DNA from 2 places in the Exiguobacterium sp. s78 genome. Region 1 is predicted to be linked to the other one. Evidence: riboswitches for the same ligand, from Rfam matches in the RefSeq annotation. Region 1 holds a riboswitch; the other holds the start of a gene.
What was found. Region 1 has a riboswitch for thiamine pyrophosphate ahead of thiD (bifunctional hydroxymethylpyrimidine kinase/phosphomethylpyrimidine kinase). Riboswitches for the same ligand answer to the same signal wherever they lie in the genome.

Region 1 (15,033 bases):
GGGATGAATCACATGTCTAAAAAAGTAGCAGTCGTACTCGCCGATCATTTTGAAGATGTAGAATTCACAGGACCGGTTGATGCATTAAAAGAAGCAGGGCACGAGATCACGGTCATTGGTGCTAAGAAAGGTGCAGAACTCGTCGGCAAACAGGAAGAGGCAAAAGTAAATGTTGATCTCTCGATTGATGAGACTTCAGCAGCAGACTACGATGCTCTCCTGATTCCAGGCGGATTTTCACCAGATTTACTTCGAGAAGATGAGCGTTTCGTCTCATTCGTCGAAGAATTCGATATGTCGAAAAAACCGATTTTCTCGATCTGCCATGGACCACAATTGATGATTAACGCAAAAATCGTCAAAGGAAGAAAAATGACAGGTTATAAATCAATTCGAATTGATTTAGAAAATGCTGGTGTGGACTTTGCAGATGAAGAAGTCGTCGTTGACGATAATTTCGTCTCAAGTCGTCAACCAGATGATATTCCTGCATTCAATCGGGAAATCGTTGCAAAACTTGGCTAATGGTATAGAACAAAAATCAGCACTGCGATAACGCAGTGCTGATTTTTTATAGATTTTCTGGATAATCACAGAGTTCCGTAATGACGCCGTGTGAATGACGAGGATTCATATAAATCAATCGTCGTCCGAATGGCGTCGTTCGATACGTATCTTCTAAAAATGTTAAGCCTTGTTGTTTTGCTTCTTCAATCGCTTGATCTAAATTCTCTACACGATAAGCAATGTGGTGGACACCTTTCCCACGTTGTTTCAAAAAACGAGCGATCGGACTATCCGGACTTGTTGGCGTTAACAACTCGATGTGCGCATCATCGAACTCGATGACCGCAATATTGGAAGCGACACCAGGCGCAGGATTCGAGTACTCTTTTGTTAAAATTCCTCCAAGTACGTTTGTATAAAATGAAATGGCTTCCTGCATGTCGCGAACGGCAATTCCAGTGTGGTCTAATTTCATATGATATCCTCCTTCTGTTCGCTTCAGTTTCCCAAAAACACTCCAAAGTTGCAACGATGAGTTACCTTCCAAATGTTTCTATTACATAGAAGAGGAAAGATTTATTTAAAATGAAATATCACTGAAATATTATGGAAGAGGAATGAATGCTATAATCAAAAACGTTCTTATAAAAAAGAAAAACTATTACAGAATTTAAATTTAACTTAAATACTCTACGATAAATCATAAAACATACACTACAGAAAAAGAGGGAATACTACATGAAAAAAACGTTCGCGTCGCTCATCGTTTCCGCACTGGTTCTTTCATCAGCACCTCATTTTGCAGCAGCTGACGATTTAAGTGAACAGAAAGCCAAAAACGAACAACAGCAACAAGACAATGCTAAAAAGCAAAAAAACTTAGAGTCTTCTGTTAATCAAGAAGGTCAAAAAATCTCTAAAACACAACAAGAAGTCAATCGACTAGACGAAGCGTTGAACGAAAAAATCTTTGCTGTCGAAACAAAGGATCGTCAAATCAAAGCAACAGAACGTGAAATCGTTGAACTTGGAAAAGAAATCGAGAAATATAAAGCGAAACTAAAACGCCAAGAAAAACTACTCGGTGATCGTCTTCGTGTCATGCAAGAGAATGATGGAAACTCAATTAAATGGGAAGAAGTCATCTTTGGTGCTAAAAACGTTGGTGATCTCGTAAGCCGTGTCATGGCAGGGAAATCCATTTCAAAACAAGATGATAAAATGATCACGGATTACCAGAATACGCAAAAGCAATTAGCGGATGCGCAGCAAGAAGTAAAAGAAAAGAAAGCGCAGTTGGTAGTTGAGAAAAAAGAATTAAAACGTCAACAAGCGGACCTTGAATCACAATTAAAAGAGCGGAATAAACGCTTAAAAGAACTACGTAAGAAAAAAGAAAAGTTCGAAACACAATTGATGGATGCAAAAGAAGTCCAACAAATTCTGATTGCGCAAGAAAAAGCGATTGCTGCTGAAAAAGCAGCACGTGAACGTGAAGCTCGACTCGAAAAAGAGCGTCAAGCTCAAGCGGCACGTGAAGCGAAAGCACGAGCAGAGGCTGAAGCAGCGCAAGCAGCAGCACAAAAAGCAGCAGAAGAGCAAGCTGCTAAAGAAGCAGCAGCTCAGCAAGCAGCACAAGAGAAAGCGGCACAATCGGAAAAACCTTCTGGTTCGACGAAACAATCAGCACCAAAACCATCTACACCAGCACCAGCTGCGCCTGCTCCAGCACCAGCTGCACCAAAACCAGCACCATCATCAGGTGGTCTGTTCATTCATCCAACTGCTGGAACTGTTACACAAGGTTATGGTTCTGCAGGCGGAGAGAACGGATATACGTTCCATAACGGAATTGACTTTGGTGGTCCAGTCGGTACGCCGATCGTGGCAGCTGCAACAGGTACAGTCATTACAGCATCAGGTGGCGGACCTTACGGAAATCATGTCATGATCGCTCACCAATTGAACGGGAAGACATATACGACAGTATATGCTCACATGAGTTCACTCAATGCCCGTGCTGGTCAACGTGTCAGCCAAGGTCAACAAATTGGCGCGTTAGGTAGTACAGGAAATTCAACAGGACCACACCTCCACTTCGAAATTCACGTTGGTGGATACAGCTATAGTGCAACTGGTCCAGCTAACTCAGTCAATCCATTGTCGATGCTTTAATCGTAAAGAATCGTTGCGTATGCAACGGTTCTTTTTTTTGTCATTTTCAAAAAACAAATCGTATATTACAAAAAACCGTTTTCATTTGAAATGTAAATGAAATTTTTTTGAAACGATTACGGTGCTATAATCTATTTCAGATATGAGAGAAACTTGAATACTATAATAAAATATGAAAAAAACATAAGTGAGGAAAACGATATATGCTAAAAAAACTAATTTCTACCATTGTTTTAGGAGCATTACTTATAACAGGAACACAACCGATCGCAGCAGCGACCATTAAAGAAAAAAAAGCTGAAAATGCCGCTGAACAACGTAAACTTGAAAAAGCGATCAAAAAACAAGAAGCTAAAATCTCAAAAGAGCAACGTCAAATCAATCAAATTGACGCAGCAATCAACGAAAAGATTTTCCAAGTCTCTGAAAAAAATAAACAAATCGAACAGTTGAACGTTCGAATCGATGAGTTAAAGGCAGACATCGTCCGTTACGAAGAAATGTTACAGAAACAGGAAGAACTACTCGGTGATCGTTTGCGTGTTTTCCAAGAGAACGATGGAAATTCGATTAAATGGGAAGAAGTCATTTTTGGATCGAAGGATTTAGGTGATTTATTCAGCCGTGTCATGGCGGGGAAAAAAATCGCTGAGCAAGACGATAAAATGATTTCGGATTACATCGCAACGCAACAAAAATTAGGAGAAGCAAAACAAGCGCTCGTTGAGAAAAAAGCGGAGCAAATGCAAGAAAAGAAAGTATTGCTTGAACAAAAGAAAGCGTTAAAGCTTCAAATGAAAGAACGTAGTGCCACGCTGAAGAAATTACGAAAAGGGAAGACGAAGTTCACGACAGAACTGTTAGACGCAAAAGAACTTCAAGCGACTCTCGAAGCGCAAGAACGTGCAATTGCGGCAGCGAAGGCAGCTGCTAAAGCAGCGGCTGAAAAAGCAGCAGCGGAGAAAGCGGCAGCCGAAAAAGCCGCTAAAGCGAATGCTCAAGCAGCAAAACAAACAGGTAAGAGTTCGGAATCAACTGATTCTGTTGCCCCGCCGGTTGTTTCGAGTGGAGGGAAATTCGTTCGACCATCTTCTGGTGGAGTGTCACAAGGATTCGGACCAGCAAGCGGCGCGAACGGTTATACGTTCCACAACGGTGTTGATTTCAGTGGTTCGGTCGGATCTCCAATCGTCGCTGCAGCAGCTGGAACGGTCATTACAGCATCAGGTGGTGGACCTTACGGCAATCATGTCATGATTTCTCACTTCCTCGATGGACAAGTGTACACGACTGTCTACGCACATATGAGTTCATTATCGGTTCGTGCAGGACAAACGGTCTCTCAAGGTCAGCAAGTCGGGACACTTGGTAGTACAGGGAATTCAACAGGACCACACTTACATTTCGAACTACATGTCGGAGGATATCAATACAGTGCCTCTTCTCCTCTAAATGCAGTCAATCCATTAGCATATCTGTAATCAAAACGGGCTTCGGCTCGTTTTTTTTTCTTCTCTATGCTACAGTTAAGGCGAAACGAATACTTGAGCAACTAGGGGAGCTGGAGGAATCCGGCTGAGAGGAAAACCAATCTGTTTTCGACCCTATTACCTGAACTGGATAATACCAGCGTAGGAAAGTTGAGCCGAACGGATACCGGAATGCGTGTATAACGCTTTCGTATAGCGTCGACTGCTTTTTTACAGCGGTCGACGCTTTTTTTGTCGGTCACGACTCCCTTACATTGCTCGATGGGAAGGTGAAAAGAACATGAAACATGTACTGACGATTGCAGGATCCGACTCCGGTGGTGGAGCTGGGATTCAAGCAGATTTAAAAACCTTTTCGGCTTTAGGGGTTTATGGAATGAGCGTCCTGACAGCCGTCACGGCGCAAAATACGTTGGGTGTTCAAGCGGTGGAAGAGTTATCCCCAGAAATCGTAGATGCCCAGTTAACGTCGATTTTTTCAGACATTCGTGTCGATGCGATCAAAATCGGGATGGTCTCGAATGCGCAGACGATTCGTGTCATTGCTAGACATCTCGGCAAACAGACAGTTCCTATCATATTAGATCCCGTCATGGTCGCTAAAGGTGGTCATGCCCTATTGCGGACGGAAGCTGAACAAGCATTGATTTCAGAACTTCTGCCGCTTGCGACACTCGTTACACCGAATTTACCGGAAGCGGAGCGGTTAACAGGACGATCAGTGACCAATCTAGAGGAAATGCAACTGGCGATGCATCAATTGGCTACACAGACAGGGGCAGTATTACTAAAAGGTGGACATCTCTCAGGAGCTGCGACGGATTTGTTGTTTGATGGGGAAGTGGAACATCGTTTCACATCGGAACGGTTAGACAATCAACATACTCATGGAACTGGTTGTACCTTATCTGCAGCGATTGCAGCACGGATGGCGCTTGGAGAAGATTTACAAGATAGTGTACGACAGGCGAAAAACTATGTCACGGAGGCAATTCGTCATGGATTTGCTCTCGGACAAGGTATTGGACCGACACATCATTTTCACTCACTTTGGAGGGATACACATGTTTACGACCATTCTTGAACACAAACCACTCATTCACCATCTGACGAACACGGTTACGATCAACGACTGCGCAAACGTCACACTCGCTGTTGGAGCATCACCTGTCATGGCGGAAGATATTCGCGAAGTAGAAGAGATGGTTAGACTCGCACAAGCCCTCGTCTTAAACATTGGTACGATCGATGCAGACATGCAAGCAGCTCAACGACTTGCAGCCCGTGAAGCGGAACGTTTGAATGTCCCGATCGTTCTTGATCCAGTTGGAGCAGGGGCAACGACATTACGTACTGCCTTTTCTAAAGAACTCATTGATCTCGGGTGTACGGTCATTAAAGGAAATGCTTCTGAAATCAAGACGTTACTTGGGGAAGATGGGCGAACTAAGGGAGTCGATGCTGCGGGAGATGCAATGATGGATCGAGAAAGTATTCGTGCATTCGCTCGCAAACACAAATCTGTCCTCGTCGTGACAGGTCCGAACGACTATATCACGGATGGAACGCGCGAAATGGAATTACATGTAGGAACACCTCGTCTAGGAGATATCACGGGTACTGGCTGTATGACGGCCTCCTTGATTGCGAGCTTCCTCGGTGCAGGATATACAGCGTTTGAGGCGGCTGTTCACGGAACATTCGTCATGGGAAAAGCAGGAGAACAAGCAGCCTCCGCGCAAGGTCTTGGTGATTTTAAACGAGAGTTGTTCAATGCCATCAGCCTCATGACGGTACAAGATCTTGTGGAGGTGACAGAACGTGTCAATTGATTACTCCATCTATGCAGTGACGGATCGTCGGTACCATCCTGGAGTCGCGATCGAGACGGTCGTTGAGGAAGCCATTTTAGGTGGTGCAACGATCGTGCAACTACGGGAAAAAACAGCACAAGGAAAGGAATTCTTTGATCAGGCAGTTCGGTTGAAAGCACTCACGGATCGGGAAGACATTCCTTTGATCATCAATGATCGGATTGATATCGCGTTACTCGTCGGAGCTGGTTTGCATATCGGACAAGAAGACATTCCTTTAACCGCAGCACGTCGCCTTTTACCAGATGCCGTGATTGGTGTGTCGGTAGCAACCGTTGCACAAGCGATTGAAGCAGAACGAGACGGAGCATCTTATTTAGGCGTGGGGTCTCTATTTGCGACGTCATCCAAAGCGGACGCTGATTCCATGTCGCATACGATGCTTCAGGCGATTCGGGAAGCTGTACGATTACCCCTAATCGGTATTGGTGGAATCACAGCAACGAATGTCTCCTCTCTGCCCATCCCGTTGGAAGGGTATGCCGTCATCTCAGAAATTTTCGCTAAAGAAGATCGGCAACTCGCTGCGCAGCAAATGACAGATGCTGTGCGTGAATGGCATCAATCACTTCAGAACAGGGTATAATCCGTTCAGAGGTGATTGTATTGAAATGGCAGACGATCCGTTTTCGCGGCTATTGGATTCGATATCGGTTAGAACCACAAATCATTCGAGTCGATAATCAGGGGATCTACCATCTAGGAAAAGTCTTATTTCCACATCCTAATCGTATATCTTATGAGATGGCCCTTTTATTGAAAGAAAAGTATGAAAGACGCTACAAACGTCCGTTGTATATTAAAACGAGCTCGATTGCGACGGAAATTTGGGGACATACTCATTTAGATATTTATTACCGGGCACTTCTTCGTCTACCGATTCCGACTCGGCTTCGTCAACGTTATACGAACCGATTAGAAAGCACGAAAATCATTGATATCGGCGTACGCGCTGTCGATCAAAATCGAATTGTCTGGGATATCGGAGATTACGTAGGAGGATGGTTCGTGTTTTGGCTCATTCGCAGACGAATGCGCTGAACTTGCAATGTCTCGTTTCTCATGGTGCAATATAAGTAGAAACGAGGTGACGGACATGGACATTCCCCGTTGTGAAACGATTGCGATTGATGAACAACGTGCGTCTGAAATCGGACATATCGTTGATACGATTCCGACGCTTGAAATCGGAAAGCTATTTAAGATTCTTTCGGATGCGACACGACTGCGAATCGTTTATGCGCTGACGATCGAAGAAGAACTATGCGTTTGTGATGTCTCGGCCTCTGTCGACTGTTCGATCGCGACAGCGTCGCATCATCTTCGATCTTTGTTGAAACAAGGACTCGTCAAGTTTCGAAAAGACGGTAAAGTCGTCTATTATTCCTTGGATGACCATCATGTGTCATCGCTTGTACATATGGCGATGGAACATGTACAAGAGGGAAAAGCAATGCCTGAATGAGTCTTTAGAATAAACGAAAAGCGCAGCTTTAGCTGCGCTTTTCGTTTATTCTAAAGACGATTGTTCTGATCCTTTTGGAGCGAAGTGGTGGAAGAAAAAGACCGTGGCACTAATCAATAAAAAGGACAGGATGGAGAGAGCGAGACACATCCATTTATATGTAGCGATTAAAGTATCTGATTGTTGTAATTTGGCTTGAAGCGTTTTATACAAATCATCTTTCACACGGGATAAGTCTTCGAGAATCGTTTGAGTCGTCTGAGTCGATTGTCTAGCAAGACGTTTTGCGGCTGTTGGACTTTGACGTTCATAGACGACGAACACGCGTTCAATCTCGGACTCCCAGACATTGTTGCGGCGAAGGAGATCCTTAATCGTCCCTGGAGTAGTCGACGATTGGTTCAGACTATTTCGCAAATCATGGATTTTAGACGTTGAAAAGTAATATTGTTCGATATAACGATTATCTTCATACAATAAGAGACCACGAACCGCATTGGCACGATCTCGATTGTGTTCGACCAACTGATCTACCTGATTGATTAACGGTATATCATGATCCTTCATTTGCTCGGTCATCGTTGCAATCGTCCGATAACCGGATAAAGCATAGATGATCGGGATAGAGGCGAATAAGCTGATCAAGAAAATCAGCAGAATACGCTGACGCCAAAGAGAGTGCATGCAATCATTCCTTTAAATAAAAGACATGTCATAAGCTTAACTACTATCGTAAAAAAAGTGAAGCCTGTCTATTTTTTGAATAGGGATAATGACTGAAAAACTGAATAATACTAATAAAAAAGCAGGAAAGATGATGCAATACGAGAAGCTGTTCTAAGAAGATGAAAAAAGCACAGCTAAGCTGCGCTTGGTGTTAAAACGAATACGAATGTTCCTTGTAATTGCCAAAAACAGTATGGATTTCCGAAAATGTAACGAATGCATTCGGCTCGACAGAAGAGACGATTTCTTGCAAACGGACGATTTCGTTATTTTGAACGACGACATAGACCATTTTTTTCGTTCGGTTGGAGTATCCTCCACGTGCATCGAGAATCGTGACACCACGACCGAGTTCTTTTGTAATGACTTCATTGATTTCATCTGCTTTCTCACAAATGATGATACATTGCTTAGAAGCAGAATAGAAACTGTAAACCGTCTGAAGGGCTTTGGCGCGAACAAAGCTCATGATGAGAGCATACATAACGTGTTTAAGATCGAATACCCACCATACAAGGATGTAAATGACAAGATCTTGCATCAGAAATATACGAGGAAGTGGCCAGTTATGAAAACGAGCAAAGAAAAACTTTCCAAGAATATCAAGCCCTCCAGTTGAAGCACCACCGAAGAAAATCAATGCCATTGCAAGACCAGAGACTAGACCAGCAAAGATGGAAGCGACGAGCGGATCGTTTAGAGATTCCGGAACGATTTGAGTCGGGATCCAGTCAATTAAAAAGGAAGAAGCAATGACAATAATTCCAGATAAGAACATGAATCGTTTGCGTAGGAAACGGAAACCTAAAAGGAAGAGGGGAATGTTTAAGAGCAATTGCGTTAATCCGATTGGCGTGTGGAAGAGCTCTTGAATAATGAGCGTGATTCCCATGATACCGCCTGATCCGATATCATTTGGGGATAGTAGTAGGCTGATGTAAAGGGAATACAGCAACGTACCAATGATTAAGAAACTGATTTTTTCAACTCTCTTTTTCTGTGGGTGTGTTGTAGTCATGGCAATATGATGAGTGACCTCATGCTCCTCCTTCTGTGAGTATCTGCCTGCAAGAGTACGCTCATATGCATAAAATTTCAACCCTTCTTATGAAAAAAGATGAAAAAGGGTACGTTTTTTTAGGAAGGTGATGAAAATGAAGAAAATACTATGGATTCTTGGTTGTATCTGTTTAGGAGTACTGGTCGGAATTCGTCTTTTTGAACAACCCAATGAAAAAAATCAATCATCCATTTGGCATGATGGTGATCTTGTAGCGAGACAAGTGGGTGCCTCGATGATGAATACGGTAGCGGTTCGTCAATTAGCCGAACAACTTCCGTTCTCATCAGAATTAAAACAGGTAGATGTCGAAGGAGAATCGTTACGTCTTGCCTATGAAGTGACAGGAAAAGAGCGACAAGCTTGGATTGGTACCGACACCGGAACACTACAAGTGAATCAGGATTTTTTAAAGGCTCGGTTATCTAAAGTTCTGATGCATCATACGCTTGTTTTATTTTCAACGATTCCTGATTTAACCGACCTTGAAATTCACTACACGGATCCGTATTCAGGTGCAGATTTTACGATGGACCGGAAAACATTCGACGCCTACACTCCGACCGATATCGAACGAGCTACTTCATCTTCTAGACGCTTTAATCGTGTTGTCATTGATGGTTATGTACTCGATGCATCAAGACGAAATACTTTCTTTGAACGCTTCGCATCACGACTGCAAATCCAAACTAATTAGTTGTATAAAGCAAGAAAAGGCATTTTTCACAATCTCGACACAATGATATCGTTTACATCTCGTTCTTTTATAAAAACGATAAAACAGGTCTATTCAATACTTGAACATCTTTTAAGATGGAAGTATGATAATAAATGAACAAACATTGTGAAGTGTTGAACAAAAGAAAGAGAGGTTTCTACGATGAACGAGGTAGAAGCATTAGAAGGATTACGGAATAAAGCAATCAAGTCGACGCGCATGCTACAAATGCGTCCTCTCGAGTACTTAGTTCGTGCCATGCTAGCAGGGATTTTCATTGGATTTGCAATCATTTTTACTTTAAAAGCAATTAACGGTCTATATATGGCGGAGTCACCTGTTGCGACACTTGTCGGTGGACTGACCTTCGGAGTGGCACTCGTCCTGATCGTTTACGGTGGGGCAGAGCTGTTCACAGGAAATACGATGTATTTCACGACGGCGACGATGCGCGGCTATACGACGAAGATGGATACGATGAAGGTCTGGTTGATCTGTCTGATTGGAAATGGACTTGGAGGATTAGCGTTTGCGCTACTCTTTTCTCAAACAGGAATCATCCAAGAGCTTGGTATGAACAACTGGTTATTTTCTGTCTCAGAAACGAAGATCCACCATACGACGTGGGAAATCTTCACACGAGCTATCTTCTGTAACTGGATGGTCTGTTTAGCGATTTTCATTCCAAAGAACATGAAGAATGAGTTGGCGCAGATCATGATGATGATGGTACTGGTCGCAGTCTTCTTTGCTTCTGGATTTGATCACGTCATCGCCAATATGGCATTGTTCTCCATTGCGTTAGTCGTGCCACACCCGGATACGATCACATTTGCAGGAGCGATGCATAACCTGTTACCCGCTCTAGCTGGAAACATCATTGGTGGAGCTGTCTTCATGGGAATGATCTATACGTGGTTGAATAAAGAAAAACTAGAGGTAGATGAATCACGTCAATCCACGACACCTGTTCATATCGCTTCGAAGCAAAACGCATAAAAAAGGGCAGCTGTTGCGACAGCTGCCTATTTTTATTCCATATGTTGAAAGCGATCGACGTCTGCAGCCAGTTCTTCATAAATCGTTTCGACGATCTGTGCGTCATCGAAGAGCCCGAGGACATTATCGTCCGGTAAGGCGTCAACTGGAGACGTGAAGTACAGAACAGCCGTCAATAACAATTGTTCTTGCTCCGCATGCATCTCGAATTTTTTCTGATAGAGAGCACGAAGCATTTCAAGCAGTTGTTTTAATTGAAAATAAAGGACGAGTTCTGCCTCGCGTTCAATATCGGAACTTTCTGTAGACGCAATATCTTGCGTCAAGTGTGCAAGTCCGATTTCTGCTCGAACTAACAATTCTTGCTGTGCTTTTTCATCACCAACGAGGTCGAGTGCCTGTCGGTGAAAATACGTATAAGCCGATTTAAAATCGCCGGGTGTGAATTCCATGGTAATGCCTCCTTCTCTTCTCTTTCTAGTTTCGTCTTATTTCTTGCAAAATTGCAACTATTTCGTGAAAATAAAGATACAAGAAAGGGGATTACATAATGCCGACACAAGCAGAATTACAACAATACGCGTCTTTAGCCGTGCGTACGGGAATTAATCTACAACCAGGACAACAACTCGAGGTGCGCGCAGGAATCGAAAATTTGCCGCTCGTTCGTGAAATCACACGTGTTGCCTACGAAGTAGGAGCTACGCAAGTGTATGTACAATGGTCAGATGATGAGATGACGAAAATCCGTTATTTCGATGCACCGGAAGAGTCGTTTGATACGTTCCCGGATTGGTTAAAAGCACGTTACGACCAACTGGCAGAAGAAAAGACAGCGTTCTTATCAGTCGTCAGTGAAGATCCAGATTTATTGAATGGCGTTGACTCGAGCCGAATTGCACGTGCGAATAAAGCAGCCGGTGTCGCTCTTGCTAATTGGCGGAAGTTCGTCATGAGTGACAATGTCAGCTGGTGTGTCGTAGCAGCACCTTCTGAAAGCTGGGCGAAGAAAGTATTCCCTGATTCAGAGAATGCCGTTGAAGAGCTCTGGTCAGCTATTTTGAAAGCAACACGAGCCGATCAAGCAGATCCGGTCGCTGCATGGGCGGATCACGATCAAAATCTGCGTTCAAAAGCAAAATTCCTGACAGAGAAGAAATACAAAACATTGCACTACACAGCTCCAGGAACAGAATTATCAATCGAATTACCAGAACGTCACGTTTGGTTAGGTGGCGGTGGCCCGAATGCAGATGGTGTTGATTTCATCGCGAATCTGCCGACAGAAGAAGTGTTCACATTGCCGAAAAAGACAGGAGTCAACGGACACGTCTCAAGCACAAAACCACTTAGCTATAGTGGGAACTTGATTGATGAGTTCACACTCTGGTTCGAGAACGGAAAAATCGTTAAAGCGGAAGCAAAACAGGGTCAAGAAGCATTAGATGACTTGATTTCACTTGATGAAGGTGCACGTTATCTCGGAGAAGTTGCGCTCGTACCACACCGCTCGCCGATTTCTGACTCGGGTATCCTATTCTATAATACATTGTTCGATGAAAATGCTTCATGCCACTTAGCGATTGGTCGTGCATACTCGACGTGTCTCGAAAATGGTCCAAGCCTTTCAGCAGAAGAACTAGAAGCACAAGGCGCGAACGACTCGATGACGCATGTCGACTTCATGATTGGATCAGCGGATCTATCGATTGAAGGAGAACTTGCAGACGGAACGCGTGAATCAGTCATGCGTGACGGAAACTGGTCGATCTAAACGAACAAAAAGGTGAGTCCGAATACGGAGCTCACCTTTTTCGTAAAATGATTGATTATGCTTCTTCACCGATGATTTTCACTTCTGTCTCAAGTAAGATACCGAATTTTTCTTGAACGGTTTCTTGGACATGACGAATGAGCGCGATATAGTCGGATGCTGACGCATTCTCGACGTTGACGATGAAGCCAGCGTGTTTCTTCGACACTTCAGCGCCACCGATGCGTGTTCCCTGTAAGTTACTATCTTGAATCAGCTTACCTGCAAAATAGCCTTCTGGACGTTTAAAGACGCTACCACAAGAAGGGTACTCGAGTGGTTGTTTCGTTTCCCGCTTATGCGTCAAATCATCCATGACTTCCTTGATCAATGCTGGGTCACCCTCTGTTAACGCAAATCGACCTTCGAGGATGATGTATTCTTTCTTCGAGAAGCAACTTGTCCGGTATCCCAGTTCGAGTTCATCATGCGAAATGTTCAACAGTTCTCCTTGTCGTGTCAATACAGTAGCGCTATGGAGGCAATCCTTGACTTCACCACCGTATGCTCCCGCATTCATGATCAATGCGCCACCAATCGTTCCTGGAATTCCACAAGCGAATTCAAGACCGCTGAGCTGATGCGCGTAAGCTACACGAGAAGCTTCGATGATTGCTGCGCCACTTTGAGCGACGAGTTCATGTCCTTCGACCGAGATGTCGGTTAACTTCTCAAAGGAGAGGACAATGCCACGGATGCCACCATCACGAACGACAAGATTCGATCCGTTTCCAAGCAACGTCAAGGGAATACCTTGTTCGTAAGCATATCGGACGACAAAAGCCGTTTCTTCATAAGAGGTTGGAATGATGAATAAATCCGCGATTCCTCCCATTTTTGTATACGTATGATATTTTAAAGGTTCATTGATTAGTACGGACTCTTTTGAAATGCCTTCATACAGTCCCGTCATTACTTGTTCAGTCATTATGGTCTCAGTCCTTTTCGTGAATTCCTACTCAGCGCTCATGCGCTCAAAATATATTTTAACATTAATCGTGCGGTCGTTGTTCAACATACTGTTCCCAAAATACCGACTTATGCCGGGAATTGCAAGCACTAGGGAGTGAATGTCATCGATTAGTAATGAAAAATGTCACAAGGAAAGCAGAGTCAGGAAGAGGAATGAAGCGAAAAGAACTCGGGAAAAGAGAAGTATAGAAGGAGGCGATGACGATGGAAAGTGAACGTTTATGGATGCGACCGTTCGAAGAAGAGGATTTCAGTTTTTATAAGTCGCTTGTCCAAAATGAGCAAGTCATGCGTTATATCAATGGAGGTACTGCCCTGAGTGAAGATGAAGCACGAGAGTGGTTCGAACGGCAATTGGAGCGATACTCGGATGAACGACAAACTGGTTTTTTGCTGTTATTCAAAAAAGAAACGAATGAACCGATTGGTTTCGCCGGATTATTGATGCAGGAAGTGGATGGAATTGAAGAATTAGAAGTCGGTTATTGGCTCGAACCGAAGCACTGGAAAGTCGGTTATGGTCGTGAAGCAGCGAAACAACTAATGATGGAGGCGTTCAACCGAGGGCATGATCGAATCATCTCGATCATTCATCCCGATAATCGTGCTTCGCAAAATGTCGCTCGTGCAAACGGGCTGAACTGGGAAAAAGATACGATTTTTAGAGGTATTCCCGTCACGATCTACGCAGGACAATTATCACGACTTTGTCGTAACTAAAGAGGAGAGCTTTTTATGTACGAATTTGAATTCGAGTCTTTTCATCACATGACACCTGATACCTTATATGAACTTTTGAAATTACGCACAGATATCTTCGTCGTCGAGCAGGAGTGCGCGTATCCGGAGTTAGATGATCAAGATCAACAAGCGACACACCTGGTCGTACGGAGTGAGAGGGGTCAAATCGTCGGATGTCTTCGGATATACGATCATCCGACAAAAGGAATAGCGATTGGACGGGTAGCCGTTCATCGTGCACACCGGTCGGTTGGGTTAGCGAGACAAATGATGGAGAAAGCGATGGTTCATTTGCAGAAAGAAGCTGCGATCTACTTACAGGCACAAGCACACCTAGAAGGGTTTTACGGATCGTTTGGTTTCGAAACCGTATCCGAACCTTATTTAGAAGATGATATTCCACATGTGGACATGCAGTTTCACGTAAAGGATTCGAAAAAAGACTTCACGTCGACGATGGATGAACCGATGAATAAGTAGAATGAACTTTTCT
Region 2 (15,033 bases), on a different contig from region 1:
TTCCTGACCGTCGCGCGCTCATCGTCGCGCCGGCGTCACTACTCCGCAACTGGGAGGCGGAACTGAAGCGCTTTTTACCCGGTCGACCGGTTCATGTCGTCACTGGTTCTCAAGCCAGCCGACTCCGCGAACTGGAGCACTTACCTGAAGATACGGTGACGATCGTCTCCTATACGACGCTTCGGACCGACGTCCGTCGCCACCCCGTATATGACGTCATCTTCTTTGATGAAGCACAGCACTTGAAGAATCCGCAGTCACAAACGGTCAGTCAACTACGGCATCTGCAAGCAAAACGCCGTTTCGCCTTAACGGGAACACCACTTGAGAATCGTCCGCGTGATATCTGGTCGATCTTCCATGTTCTGTTTCCAGAATTACTGCCGGATTTAGCGACGTTTGAGAAATGGTCATTTGATGACATGCAACAGTTCATCCAACCGTTCTTATTACGGCGTGAGAAACAAGATGTCTTACAGGATTTACCGAAGAAACAGATCGAGCATCATTATGTCGAGCTCGGTCCGAACCAAAAACGCTTATATGCGTCGTATCTCGCCAAATTGCAACTCGAGACGCTGCAACACTTAGACGAGACGAAACGCGAAGATCGTCTGAAATTACTGGCTGGGTTAACGCGGTTGCGGCAAATTTGCAACGATCCGGGATTATTCGTCGAGGAGTACACAGGGGAAGCAACGAAACGAACGCGTCTACTCTCATTAATTGCCGAAAAACGGGCAGCCGGAAAGCGGATCTTGATTTTCTCGCAGTATACACAAATGCTCGAACGCATTCGCTCGGATCTCGCGCAACGTCACCTCCCCCACTTCCTGTTGACGGGTGAGACACCACTCGAAGACCGGTTGGCGTTATGCGATCGGTTCAATGACGGTGAAGTCGATCTCTTCTTGATTTCCCTGAAAGCCGGTGGAACGGGACTGAATCTCGCGTCTGCTGATACCGTCATCCTCTTTGACAGTTGGTGGAATCCGGCCGTCGAACAACAGGCAGCCGATCGCGCTCACCGGCTTGGACAACAGTCCGACGTGACGGTCATCAAACTGCTGACACGCGGAACGATCGAAGAAAAGATGACGGAATTACAAGATCGAAAAGCTCAGATGGTCGATGCCGTCCTGACGGCTCCAGACAGTGATGCCCTGACCGTCAAGGAACTCGTACATCTCGTAGAAACAAAGGAGGAACATCGGTGATCCTTGATCTCCTGCTTGGTTACCTTATCGGTAGTATTCTTGGCGGTACGCTCTGGAAGTACGTCAGTCGTACCGATTTGGCACAGGTCGGTTCCGGAAACATCGGTGCCCGCAACGCCCATCGCGCCGGTGGGCTCCCGGCTTTTTTATTCGTGTACCTGTTTGATGCCGCGAAGACGGTTCTTGCACTACAGCTAACAGACGCATTTTATCCCGTCGCTCTTGCCGTACTTATCGGTCACTTGTTTCCGTTGTTTCATCCGCGACGCGGCGGTAAAGGGTATGCCGTATTTTCCGGAATCGTCTTCGCCATCACGCCGTGGGCATATCTTGCCGGACTAGGCATACTCGGTCTGTATTATCTCGTAACGAAAGATAGCGTCAAAGCGGGGCTGATTCCGGTTGTTCTGCTCCCGTTACTCCCTGTCTACTTTGACGCGGGACCCATCAATATCTTGTGTACCGTTGCTGTAAATCTACTTGTCCTGTGGGCTCATGATGCACTTCACAAGCCAGTCATTACATAAGGAGGACGTCTCATGATCGACTTTTCCATTGCTACCGCTTCGGACGCGGAAGCAATCCATGAACTGAACTACCTCACCTTCACGGAAGAGATTCCGCAACATCAACCGAACACCGAACGGAAACGGATTGACCGGTTTCATGATCAAAATACCTATCTGATCGGCAAGGAAGACGATCGACTCGTCGCGATGATTGCCATTCGGAAGCATCGTCCTTTTTCGCTTGAGGAAAAAGGCGTGACGCTAGATGAGACACTGACGGACCCAGCGGAAATCCGCTTACTCAGCGTTCGTCCCGAATACCGCAATAGTCGTACGTTCATGCAATTGATGCGTTTTTTGATGGTCTACTTGGAGCGGGAAACGATTGATCATGTCTATATCAGTGGTACGACACGGGAAGCTAAACTATATGCGCGGTTCGGCTTCACACCAATCGCAGCAACGCTCGGTAGTGGCGATGCCCAGTTCGTACCGATGTTGTTGTCGCGCGCAACATATGAACGATCCGTCATCGCGGACGTTTTACGTCCTCTGCATTTTCTAGCCGGTCCAGTCGAGGTTGCACCAACAGTCCGCCAAGCGGCACAACAAGCACCGCGTCCGCATCGGACGGCCTCGATGCGTCAGCTCGATCAAGATTTACGTGGTCGGATGTGTCAGTTGCTGGATTTGCCATATGTCTCGATGGCTGTTGGCAGTGGCACCCTCGCCAATGATATTGTCGCACAACAACTGAGTGGACATGGATTGATTCTAAACGGTGGCGAGTTCGGTCAACGCTTGATCGATCACGCGGCACGAGCAGGAAAGTCATTTGATATCCACCTGCTTCCGTCCGGTCACCCGATCGACTTGGAACAACTCGCAAGTCAACTGCATCAAACGGAGTACGACTGGATTTGGTTGACGCATTGTGAGACGTCTACGGGCGTTCTCTACGATCTCGATGCGGTAAAAGCGCTATTAGATCAACGAACCGCACTCATCGTCGATGCGATCAGCGCCGTCGGGACCGGACGTTTCTCATACGCTGGCTGCAGATTCGTCACGACCGTCTCCGGAAAGGCAATTGGGGGTTTACCGGGTCTTGCGTTCATCGGTCATACAGACAGCATCCTACCTTCTCCACGAATTCCACGTTATCTGGATCTCGGACTCTATGCGGAAGGCGTCGCCTTTTCCGGCTCATCGAACTTGTTGCTGGCTTGTCAGGCAGCGCTCGATGCCATTGATCTCGATCAAGCAGCCATCAAGATGACCTATCTCGAACAAGCCGTTCGCGCTACTGGTTTCAACCTTCTTGCGACTCAAGAAGCGCAAGCGCCGGGAATTCTGACGATCGTTCATCCGTCGGCAACCGCTTTAGGAGACGCTCTTCGGATTCAGGGCTATCATGTTCAATATGAAAGCGACTATCTCGTCCGTAATCAATGGCTCCAAATTTCAACGATGGGACAGACGACGATGCGGCACATCGAACGTCTCATCCGCGTGTTGGTCCGTGAAAACCAACGCATCACCATAAAAAATGAAAAAAACGAAAGACCTCTCAACCCTTGATTTCAAGCGGTTTGGAGGTCTTTCGACTTTAAAAAATAAAAATTAGAGGTTTAAGGATTTAAAACATAGGGGTATAAACTCACTAGCACCGCATCAAACGGTGACTTACTCACACATGTTTCTCAATATCAGCGTAATGACCTGGGAGAGAAATGCAAAGTCACGAAAGCGTCAGATTCAAAGCGAGTCTGAAACCGATTGTCTTAGCATGTTTCATATTGTTCAGGACTTGTCCTGCTCCTACATTCATTACCTTTTGAGGGCTATACCAAATTCAAGGGGGAAATGAACATGTCAGTTAAATTAACAGCCGAAAAACGCGAGGTACGTCCACGCTCACTCCGTAAACAATTACGTCATGAAGGAAAAGCTCTTGGTGTCGTGTATGGTTACAAAGTGGAAAGTACACCAATCGCATTTGAAGAAAAAGAATTGCTTAAAATCGTTCGAGAAAACGGTGAGAACGTCTTGATTTCACTGAAACTCGACGGTAAAAATATTAACGTCTTGATCAACCGTCGTGATATGGATGTCTTCACACCAACTGTCGATCACGTTGAATTCATCGCTGTTAAAATGGATGAAGAGACAGAAGTCGAAGCAGACGTCGTACTCGTCGGCGAAGCAGCTGGCGCTAAAGTCGGCGGATTCCTGTCACAGACACTCTTTAAAGTAACAGTCGCAGCAACACCAGATAAATTGCCAGAGAACGTCGAAGTCGACGTCACGAACCTCGAAATCGGCGATTCGATCTCTGTAGCTGATCTTCCGGAACAAAAAGATTTCCGTATCGTCACAGAAGGTGACATTCAAGTCGCAGCTGTCGTCGAATCAACGCTTGAACAAGAGCTTGAGGAAATCGAAGAAGCAGAAGCTGAGGCACAAGCGGAAGCTGGCGAAGACAACGAAGCGGAAGCTACGGAAGAGTCTTCAGAAGAAGCAAAAGAAGAGAACGAAGACAACAAATAAGTCGTTTGACGATACGCCCTTCGTGGCGTATCGTTTTTTTGTGTCTTGACAATAGACAGAAGATTGCCTAAAGTGAACAGCGTATCACCTATTACCATATCCACTAGGGGAGCCCATTTGGCTGAGACGATTCACTTCGGACCCTTCGAACCTGATCTAGTTCATACTAGCGTAGGAAAGTGGAGCGATCACATCCAATGACTCCTGCTGCGCGCAGTTTTTCTGAGGACCGCTCTCTTTTTTACGGAGGGCGGTCTTTTTTGGCGTCTCCCCCACTTAAAGGAGGACGAACACGATGCAACACTGGAAAATGAAAGAAATCATGGTCATGATGATGCTCGCCGTCGCTTGCGGGGTCATCTATCTCGGTTGGTCAACACTCTGGTTACCGATGTCTGCAATCTTCGGGCCAGTCGGTGCCAACTGGATGTTTGGGATCTGGATCATCGCGAGCCCGCTCGTCGCAGCAATCATTCAAAAACCGGGTGCTGCCCTCATCGCGGAAATCGTCGCGGCAGCTGTCGAGCTGTTCACGGGTAGTCACTTTGGCTTATCGGCTCTACTGATCGGGGTCTGCCAAGGACTTGGTGCGGAACTCGTCTTCGCGATGACGCGTTATCGCCGTTATGACACCTGGACATTGATGTTATCGGGTGTTGGAGCCGCAATTGGTAGCATCGTCTATAGTCTGATCGCGAACGGATTCGGTTACTACACGGCGACGACGTTGCTTGCGACAACTGGCTTACAATTGATTAGTGGCGCATTACTCGGCGGCTTGCTTGCAGCGATTCTCGTCCGTCGCCTTGTTGCGACCGGTGTCTTGAACGGGTTTGCGGCCGGACGTGCGAAACGGGAAGTCGCATGATTACTGTCGACGACCTCAGCATCCGCTATCCGGGTCAGATGAAATCGGTGCTCGATCATGTATCGCTGACGATCGAACAAGGAACGACCCTTTTGCTTGGACGCAGTGGGAGTGGCAAGACGACACTGCTTCATGCCCTAGCCGGACTGACACCGGAGACGATCGAAGTCGAACAGACTGGTACCGTTACCCGGTCCGGTTCGGTCGGAGTCTTATTTCAAAATCCAGAAGAACAGTTCTGCATGGAAACGATTGGACGCGAAATCGCTTTTAGTTTAGAAAACCGGTCGATTCCACGTGCGGAGATGGAGGAACGAATTGAACGCTTACTCGCACTCGTCGGTCTCCCTCTCCCCTTCTCGACACCGATCGCAAGTCTATCCGGGGGGATGAAACAGCGCCTCGCGCTCGCCGCGGTCCTAGCGCTCGAGCCGACGATCTTATTACTCGATGAACCAACAGCCCAGATTGATCCAATCGGACAACACGAACTGATGGCGTTGATCTTTCGGATTCAGAAAGAACACGATTTAACGATCGTCTTGATCGAGCACCAACTCGATGTCTGTTTACCGTACATCGACCAGATCGTCTTACTTGAGGACGGATCGATTACTGCGACGGCGCATCCGCAGGATTTGTTCCCGCAGGCTTATACAGAGCTTCAATCGAAAGGCATCGCTGTTCCTTCTTTGTATCCGTACACGTTAGAGACGTTACCCATAGATGGACCACAAGCAGCGCGACTTCACGTGCTTCCTCCAGTCGCTACAGCAGGTATTCCCCTGTTACACATTGCTGCATTATCGACGAAAGCACCTTACCCGCTAACCGATGCGACATTTTCCCTGCAGACAGGAGAATGGGTGATGCTGCTCGGGGCAAACGGATCCGGGAAAAGTACGTTGCTTGCAACACTCGGTCGGTTGCTTCCCCATCGTGGAACATATCGGTTCCAGGAACGTCCGGTTCAGCGTTACTCCCGGAGACGCTTTTATGAGCACGTCGGCTATGTCTTTCAACAACAGGATCTGCAGTTTCTCAAGCTAACGGTTGAAGCGGAAATCAACTGGAGTCACCGAGCAGCGACGAGTGATGAGCGCACGACGTTGCTCGGACGGCTGGAACTCGCATCCGTCAAACAGCAGTCACCGCTTGCGCTTAGTACGGGGCAACAACGACGACTCAGCGTCGCGACGATGCTCGGGCAGACGAAGGATTTATTGTTGCTCGATGAACCGACGTTCGGACAGGATGGATTGACGACACGGCGGCTCATGGAACAGTTGTTGACGGAACAACAAAACGGAACGACGCTCGTCATGGCAACACACGATATGGAACTCGTCGCCCGATACGCGGATCGTGTCCTCGTCATGGAGCAAGGGCGTATTGCTTTTGACGGACGTCCGAGCGAGTTATTCGCTGACGTTCCGTTACTCGAACGCTGTCAGCTACAACGTCCACTTTCGTACCAATTCCAGGAGGTGAAGCGCCATGCAGACGAACGCGTCACCGTTCGCTAAACTCAATCCTGTCATCAAAGGTAGCGGATTGTTTTTGATCATGTTTGCCTTGATTGCAACGAACGACTGGGTCAAGACGTTGGTGTTCCTGAGTTTTGCTATCGCGCTGCTACTCCTCTCCGGGTGGGGTCCTCGCGATTTCTTGAAACGACTCGCACCTTACAGTCTATTATTCTTATTGACGTTCTGGATGATGGCAGCCTTCGGCAAAGGAACGAATCCTCTATGGTCGTTTGGTTGGTTTCATGTCACATCGGAAAGTGTCATGCACGGCTGGTTACTTGCCTTACGGATGGCAACGTTCGTCTGCTTAAGTTTCGCTTTCGTCACGACGACCGATTCGACCCGGTTCGTGATGAGCTTGATTCACCAAGCAAAGGTATCGCCTCGCTTCGCGTACGGATTTCTTGCCGGGATCCGCTTTCTTCCACATTTGGTCGAAGAAGTCCGCGTCTTACGGCAAGTCCGGATGATTCGGAACGTTCACAGTCGCTTTCCTGGTGATGCGTTCCTATCAATCGGCTTACCGCTCTTCTCGCGATCGATTCAGCGGGCAGAACGGATGGCGATCGCTTTCGAAGCCCGTCATTTTTCAGCAGAACGGACATATTATGAAGTGCCAGTCGTTCAGCGCCAGGATGTTATCTATCTCATGGTCATCCTCCTGTTCATCAGTCTTGTCTTTTGGCTATGATTACCGCCACCCGTATCCGGGTACATTCTAGCAAGACAGATTGAAGGAGAACGATATGAAACGAATCCTCTTGATTGGTGCAGGACACGCTCACCTGCATTGCATTACCAATGGACCAACAGAAGACGTCGAGTGGCTGATTTTAAATGCCTCGACGTACCAATATTACTCGGGCATGTACTCCGGACTTGTTGACGGAACGTACGATATCGATGAGATCCGTATCGACGTCGCCGCACTGTGTCGCGCCAATGATAAACAGTTCATCGAAGAGACCGTCATCAAAATCGACCCCGATGAAAAGGTCGTCTTCGGTGCATCCGGCAGGCGTTACACTTATGACGTCGTCTCGACGAATATCGGCTCGTTCGATTGGGCGGAAGATAAGACACGATTATCGATTAAACCGAACTACCGGTTACCAGATACATTAAAGTGTCTGCAACAAGCAAAGCGTCCAGTCGTGATTGGAAGTGGTGTAGCGGCTGTCGAGATGGCGGCGTCCTTGAAAACAGCGGATGTGCCGATTATACTCATCACGGATCCAGAGTTACTTTCAGGACACCCCGCAGCGGAAGCGATTGCGAGACGGTTAAAAGAACTCGATGTATATTGGATCCAGGAACGTCCAATAGATGACGAACCACCACTCCGCTTCAAGCATCACCCTCCAATCGAGTCGGATGCGATCATCCGCTTAACAGGTGCGAAAGCTCCGGCATTGTTTGCGGACAGTAAGCTCTATACGGAAGACGGATTTCTACTTGTCAATGAACAGTTGCAAGCGCTCGATCATCCGAGTCTGTTTGCTGCGGGTGACGCAGCGACCCTCGTCGCTTATCCCGATATTCCGAAGAATGGCGTCACAGCTGTCCGGCAAGCACCGATCTTACTGGCAAACCTCTTACGGTACGTCCAGGAAGAGGCACTGCAAACGTATCGTCCACAAACGAACTATTTGACGATTTTATCGATGGGACCACGTCATGCGGTTTCAATGTATGGCAATCAGTATTCGACTCACCTATTCGGTTGGTACCTGAAGCGCTGGATCGATCAACGGTTTATGCGGAAGTATCGCCCTTAAAAGTATGCGCCGGCGCATACTTTTTTCTATACATAAAAAAAGCCATGGACGGGTGTCCATGGCTTGTTGGATTAGACGGTTTGATTTCCTTTAACGTACGATAGTAACGTCTCGTTGAACTTCTCTTGTTCATCAAGCAACATACCGTGCCCACTCTCTTCGAAGACTTCAAGTCGTGCAAGTGGGATTCCCTTTTGCATTTCTTCCGCGAACTCGAACGGACAGACTTGGTCTTTTTTACCGTGGATGATTAACGTATCGACTTTGATGTTTTCGAGTTTTCCACGCAAGTCCTCATCACGTAATGCGATTGCTGACTGAATCGTACCGTGGGACGAAGCAGCGATGCTAAGACCGTGGAACCATTGTTGAAGTGGTTCTGGATGTTCCTTCGCAAAGAAGATTTCCCCGAATCCTTTGAGCATCGACGGACGATCTTGTTTCGTGTCGGCAATCAACGCATCGACTTCTTCTTTCGTCATCCCGTATGGATAACCGTCGCGTTGCGTAAAGACAGGGGCTGCGGCTCCTGCGAGAACGAGCTTACTGACTTTTGAATCCCCGTATTGCAAGAGATAGGACAAGGCGATTCCTCCTCCCATCGAGAAGCCGAGCAACGTGACATTCGTTAATTTCAACTGTTCGATGACTTCATTAATGTCGGACGCCATCGTCTTATAATCGTATCCCGTTGCCGGCGCATCTGATTTGCCATAACCGCGATAATCGATCCCGACGTAACGGTACCCTTCTTCGACGAGCAGATTCTTTTGATACTCGAACATGTTGTTGTTTGCCGGCCAGCCGTGTAAAAAGACGACCGGTTGACCCGACCCGACATCCTCGACATAAATTTTCGTGCCATCAACTGCTTGAATGAATGTACCCATCATAAAACCCCCATAGTAATAGATTGACCGTGCATGCATCTAATATTCCCGAGTCAAGATATGTTAAACATCTTAATGTTAAAGTATTATAGAAAATTCTGTCTATTATAGAAGTTATGGTAAAATATAGTCAATAGGATAAAGGAGGTTTTTCATGAGACGCTATATACATACCGGTATTCTCGCAGGCGCAGTCTTACTTGCCGGATGCGGTAAAGAACAATACTTAGACCTTACATACGATGTTAATTACTGGGGCGGTATTTCGACTACCTTTGATGGGCAAGAGATACCGGATCTCCCGAAAAAACAAACCGCTGCTTTGTTGAAGGTTTGCCAGCAAAAACCTGATATGAAGCACTTACCTGATCGATATGTGCAACACGAAGAATTTGACTTATACTTCCTGCCCCGGAGTGTTCAAGGACGCGAGTTACAACACGTCCGTTTCCTGTCAGACGAAAAAAAGGACTATCTGGCCTGTCAGCCGATTCGCCATGCGGATTATGCGGTTCATCAGATCAAGCGAAGTGATTATCCATTCGTCGATTGGTCAAAACAACCGGTTAAAGCTAAATCGACAGTCATTCGCTTTAAACCTGTTCCAAAAGAAATCACGGATCAACAAAAACAGGAAAACGAAGATCAGAAAGAATTAAAAGAGCTCGGACGGTATCTCTTCCCGTCCTATCAACTATCTTTGCCACCAGAAGGACAACTCGTCGTCTACATGAAAGAGAAAGGCAAAGATAAAGAACAAACACTCTATGAGACGACCGAGTCACTATCCGGTTCCGAATTGAATTTAGCTTTTCGTGATAGTCCGACTGGTGGTTTCCAACAATCGTCAATCGAGCTGATGTTCAGTGGTGACCGTGTCGGATTCCCTTCAACGATTCAAGAATATATGAATGGACAAACCTATCAAATTGAGCGAAAGCAACTTCCTGATAGTCTTTCGATAGGTCAGACCGTACAGTTCGCAACCGTTCGGAAACAAGAGGACGGAAAAGTCGTCCAAGAAACATCGATATATTTGCGTTTTAATAAAACCTACACAAAACCAGTGAATTATAATTATGGATTCCTTCAAGCATCCACAAGCGATTATGTCGGTTTCATCCATCAATCACCGAAACAGCTCATCGATAGCGATTATAAGTTCGTCTCAGCAATACCGGATAAACTAGCGAAAAAAATCGCTCAGGAATTAAAAGAGACCGACGTCATGGAGCCACAAGGCACAAAACTAAAGCAGAAAAAATTAACGTTGATGCGCGAAGGGAAAAGCCAAATGTTCGAGCTATTCGAACGCAAACGCGCTAAAAAGCTTGAAATCTATGTCGTCAAACCAGGATCAAAGAACGGTGCCAAGCTGTCAGGTACGACCAGTGAAGCACTTAGTGAGGTGCTCAATCAATGAATCGACGTTACTGGATCGGACTAACACTCGGTGCAACGCTAGCATTAAGCGGTTGTCAAAGTGATGCGCCGAATTTTAAATGGGATTACTTATCACAACTATATGATGGAGGACAATTTAGTGATCAAGGTCCAAGAACCTTGTCAGCGAAGGAACGAATCGTCATCCAAAAAACGTGCGCGTCGAAAGCGAGCGATGCACCCGAAGATTACTCTGTCGGCGGCATCTATTCCGTCATGATGGCGAATCCATTCGATGACTATGCAGGTCAAACCGTTCGTTACGTTCAATCCGGAAAGAAGACCTACTTATATTGCGAAACGCCATTAAAAAGTGGATATTATCCGCTAGCAAAGAAAGACGATGTCTTCAAGAAGACAGCTCTGACTACACAACGACAGAACTTTAACATGAAGCCTACTGTATTAAAAAAAGACGATCGGTTCATTCGTAATGAGAAGGTTGCCGATCACTCCGCTCGAACATTAGAGCTCCCAGGTTCAGGTTACCTTGTCATCGACGCGACGGATGTCACGAAAAAAGATACACGGACGACGATCTTTACGTACACGCATTCACTCACGCCATTTACACGTGACGTCAAACTCTATCTCGTCTACAATCAACAATTCGGTTCGACTTATGACGTGATGGTGCGCTTACCCGAGTTATACGGTGGACGTCATGTGGAACGCCCGATTCATTCGATGAAACAACCGGGCAAGGTCCGGTTCATCCCGGGTGACGGGACACCGGAACATTACGGAACGCTCATCGCAACGGAGAAAAACGGACGCGAATTCCGCTATGAATTATCGATTCGACATACGATGGAACGACCGCCTGAACTTCAAGAGCCGGAACAGACAGCAGACGACGTCGTAGCGGATAACTTGGAAGTGACGCTATTCCATCAAGAGCAGTTCCAGCATATCCGTTTTGAAGAAGATGATTTTACTTCGGAAAAAGGCTTCGATTGGGACAAAATGATCATGATGACGAGTGATGAATCCGGAAAATTACAAAAAGCCATCAAGACGAGTGAACAGTCTGATGTGCGGGGAAAACGGGCGAAGTGGAAATACCTGACGTTCCGAGAAGGGACGAAAGGACAGCAATACGAAGTTTATCTCGACAAGCGTGTCAAAAAGACCGACGTCTACTTGAAGGATCCGAAACGTGACGTGTCGATTCACTTATCAGCAACAGGTCGTGACATCATCCTTCCTTTGTTCGAGCAATACGAAAAATGACTCACGCCATGAAGACGAGATGCTGGAGCAAATAAATCAAGGAACACCAGAAGATGAAGGCAATCCCCTCTTGCAACCACTCTTTACGCGTCAACGGTTCACGTAAGAAAGAGACGCAAGCAAACAGCAAGACGAAGAAGTAGAGATAAATGAAGCCACCGCTCGTCAAGAAACCGAAAAGCAGGATCATACCCCCGAGGACGGACAGGCTAGAGACGACAGGTTTACGATAGACCATGCGGTGTCACCTCGTTTCATCTAGTTTGTTAGAATATACCCAGATTACGGAAAAACACTCTAATCTATAGTTACAAACAACACCCCTTGAGAGACTTCCTCCCAAGGGGTGTTGTTGGTTATTCCGTTGCGGCACTGTGATCAGCGACGACCGCATATTCCGTGACGGTATTCGACGTCACGAGCGGTTTGACTTCGGACGTTCCGTTATCCCGCTTATGGTGCACGCCTTTGTACGCTTGACTCTCTTGCCACGCATGGAATGCTGCTTGATTCGACCACGTCGTCATGATCGTGACGATGTCTTCTTCTTCCTGACTGATATCGACGAGGACTTGCATCCGGTGGAACCCTTCCATCCGTTCAATTCCTTTCGTCGTCTTAAAACGCGCTGCGACCTGATCTGCTGCACCTTTGACGACGTGTAACTGGTTCATGACGATCCACATGTTCTTCTCCCCCTTTTTTCGTCTTCAGTATACTAGAAGTCACGGGTCGTAGAAAACACGGATGCGTTATCGCTTGGTAACGTCAAGCGTTGGATCGTCTCTTTCCCGTCTACGCTCGTCGCGATCATCTCGAAATAGAGCGAATGCGGGAAGGCATCCGGTAACGGTTGGACGGTATGGAAACGTTCCTGATCTGCTACCGACAAGGAGCGTTGCATTGGACGTAGTGGTGCCTCCCTATCAGCCGTCGTCTTATACGGCTCGAACCGGATCGATTTCATTTGCTTCGAACCATTCATGCCGTAGGCGACAAGGTATCGCCCTTCGTCCGTCGTCAACAAGCGACCTTCGAACCAATCCGTCTCCCTCGTCTGTTTTGAGCGAATGATTCGGTCGATTCGTTGTGACTCATCGGTTTGTTGCAGGAGCAAAAACAAGCGGTCGTGCTTCGCTTCAAGATACGCGACGGCATAATGGTCAGATAGTCGTTCGACGAAATAGACATCACGCGCTTCGACTAGTGTGTTTGTCATCTCTGTATATAACTTGGCGACTTGCTTCGCTGTAAAGGAAACGGTCTCTTGACGTGGATGCATCCCCGTCAGCGTTCCGAGCACGAGACCGAACAATAAGATGAGGGAAAGACGCCGTTTCATCAGTCAACCTGTTTGACGAGCAGATGATAGCTCATCCCTGGTGGATAATCATCGATTCGTCCGACTTCGACGAATCCCTGTCGCTCATAAAACGGAAGCGCTTGAAACGAGAACGTCTCGACGCGAATTCGCTGAACACCCTCTGCTCGTGCCCATTCCTCCAGTTGACGGAATAACTGAGTACCGAGCCCACTTCCCCGTTCCTCTTCGACGATGAAAAACCATTCAATATGTAACCAGCCCCAGTACATTTCCCCTGAGATGCCACCGATCGGTTGATCATCATGCGTCGCAAGTAATGTGACGGCTTGTGTTCCCTCGGAGCGTTTCGTCGCATGAAACGGTGATCGCTCGACATTGTATTGGCGTACTTGTTGTCTGAGCCAGTCCTGTCCGTCCTCATTTTCTTTGAGTTGAAATTGCAGCATGTCCAAACTCCTTTCTTGTTATAGTAGTAGTGGAGGTGACTACGATGGAACCTACGTTCCAGATTGATTGTACGAAGTGTTTTGGTTTATGTTGTACAGCACTCGCTTTTTCGAAATCCAGTGATTTTGGTCACGATAAACCAGAAGCGACACCGTGTCGTAATCTTGAGGCCGATTACAGCTGTCGTATCCATGACCGGTTACGCGACAGCGGCTACAAAGGCTGTACCGTCTATGATTGTTTCGGTGCCGGACAGCATCTGTCACAGCAGACGTTTCAAGGCGATGATGCACCCAAGCGACGCCAAGCGATCTATGCTGCCTTCCCGAAGATGGTTCACTTGTTTGAGATGATGTGGTACATAACCGACGGGAAACGCGATGTCACGCGTGACATCCACGATCAACTCGATGAGACACTTGCCGCACTAACCCGGTACGCGGCATTACCAGCCGATCAATTTGAACGACTTGACTTGATACCTATTCGTCAAACCGTCCGACCACTCCTTGAAATGATTGCGTCACGTGTTCAAGCTCAGTATAGCGGAAGACGCGACCAGACACCACGCGACTGGGTCGGAAAAAAGTTATCAGGACGTAATTTCTCAGGTGCCAGTGTTCAGAACCAGTGGTTGCTTTCGACGAACTTGTCGCACAGTAACCTGCGCGGAGTCAACTTTCTTGGGGCTGATTTGCGAGACTGTAACGTCAAGGACGCCGATCTGACGGACGCGCTCTTTTTGACACAGGCACAAATCAATGCGGCAGTCGGTAATGCCGCGACACAGTTACCGCGTCGCTTACTCCGTCCGTCCCATTGGCGTTAAACAGAAGCGAACGATAAGGAGGCACGTTTTCGGTCGATTGATCCGAAAGCGTACCTCCTTTTGCTTGTTATCGTTTACCGAGCGTAAAGCCGTCAAAATAACGCCCGCCGAATGGGGCAAGATAATCATCGACTAACGCGACGACTTCTCGTCGGTCATCTGATTGATAATACAACTCGAATGCCATTGTGTGTCGACTAGCATAATCTTCGTCAAACTCCGAAAGAGCACGGATCGCCCACTTCCCTTGTCCGATGTAGCAACGATTGGCGCGAAGAACGAACTCGATACTCTGTTCATATAAACGTGACACAATCGCTAGACCTTCCGCGCGGTTCGTCACACTCTCGAAATCGTCGAGCAAATCACTTAAAAAATAACGTGCGCGCTCTTGTTCCGAAGTCGTCCACGCAATC

Region 2: linked by a shared signal. The riboswitch ahead of KNQ18_RS06520 (ECF transporter S component) and the one ahead of thiD (bifunctional hydroxymethylpyrimidine kinase/phosphomethylpyrimidine kinase) in region 1 are both predicted to bind thiamine pyrophosphate.

Annotation. Positions count from the first base shown of each region.
Region 1 is NZ_JACSNB010000004.1:99,102-114,134, forward strand. It holds gene KNQ18_RS14930 (type 1 glutamine amidotransferase domain-containing protein) at 13-525, shown strand; gene KNQ18_RS14935 (VOC family protein) at 572-982, opposite strand; gene KNQ18_RS17445 (murein hydrolase activator EnvC family protein) at 1,246-2,682, shown strand; gene KNQ18_RS14945 (murein hydrolase activator EnvC family protein) at 2,886-4,163, shown strand; TPP riboswitch at 4,227-4,337, shown strand; gene thiD (bifunctional hydroxymethylpyrimidine kinase/phosphomethylpyrimidine kinase) at 4,453-5,256, shown strand; gene thiM (hydroxyethylthiazole kinase) at 5,237-6,004, shown strand; gene thiE (thiamine phosphate synthase) at 5,994-6,632, shown strand; gene KNQ18_RS14965 (hypothetical protein) at 6,803-7,087, shown strand; gene KNQ18_RS14970 (ArsR/SmtB family transcription factor) at 7,143-7,511, shown strand; gene KNQ18_RS14975 (CHASE3 domain-containing protein) at 7,557-8,195, opposite strand; gene KNQ18_RS14980 (YitT family protein) at 8,389-9,255, opposite strand; gene KNQ18_RS14985 (hypothetical protein) at 9,392-9,994, shown strand; gene KNQ18_RS14990 (formate/nitrite transporter family protein) at 10,178-11,014, shown strand; gene KNQ18_RS14995 (YkvA family protein) at 11,047-11,466, opposite strand; gene KNQ18_RS15000 (aminopeptidase) at 11,565-12,788, shown strand; gene murB (UDP-N-acetylmuramate dehydrogenase) at 12,844-13,755, opposite strand; gene KNQ18_RS15010 (GNAT family N-acetyltransferase) at 14,004-14,519, shown strand; gene KNQ18_RS15015 (GNAT family N-acetyltransferase) at 14,535-15,020, shown strand.
Region 2 is NZ_JACSNB010000001.1:1,263,776-1,278,808, reverse strand. It holds gene KNQ18_RS06540 (DEAD/DEAH box helicase) at 1-1,217, shown strand, start outside; gene KNQ18_RS06535 (glycerol-3-phosphate acyltransferase) at 1,214-1,744, shown strand; gene KNQ18_RS06530 (GNAT family N-acetyltransferase) at 1,757-3,307, shown strand; gene KNQ18_RS06525 (50S ribosomal protein L25/general stress protein Ctc) at 3,599-4,276, shown strand; TPP riboswitch at 4,372-4,471, shown strand; gene KNQ18_RS06520 (ECF transporter S component) at 4,572-5,144, shown strand; gene KNQ18_RS06515 (ABC transporter ATP-binding protein) at 5,141-6,670, shown strand; gene KNQ18_RS06510 (energy-coupling factor transporter transmembrane component T family protein) at 6,642-7,364, shown strand; gene KNQ18_RS06505 (NAD(P)/FAD-dependent oxidoreductase) at 7,420-8,451, shown strand; gene KNQ18_RS06500 (alpha/beta fold hydrolase) at 8,523-9,341, opposite strand; gene KNQ18_RS06495 (hypothetical protein) at 9,496-10,764, shown strand; gene KNQ18_RS06490 (hypothetical protein) at 10,761-12,017, shown strand; gene KNQ18_RS06485 (hypothetical protein) at 12,019-12,255, opposite strand; gene KNQ18_RS06480 (antibiotic biosynthesis monooxygenase) at 12,374-12,703, opposite strand; gene KNQ18_RS06475 (hypothetical protein) at 12,736-13,359, opposite strand; gene KNQ18_RS06470 (GNAT family N-acetyltransferase) at 13,359-13,787, opposite strand; gene KNQ18_RS06465 (pentapeptide repeat-containing protein) at 13,832-14,617, shown strand; gene KNQ18_RS06460 (nucleotidyltransferase domain-containing protein) at 14,685-15,033, opposite strand, start outside.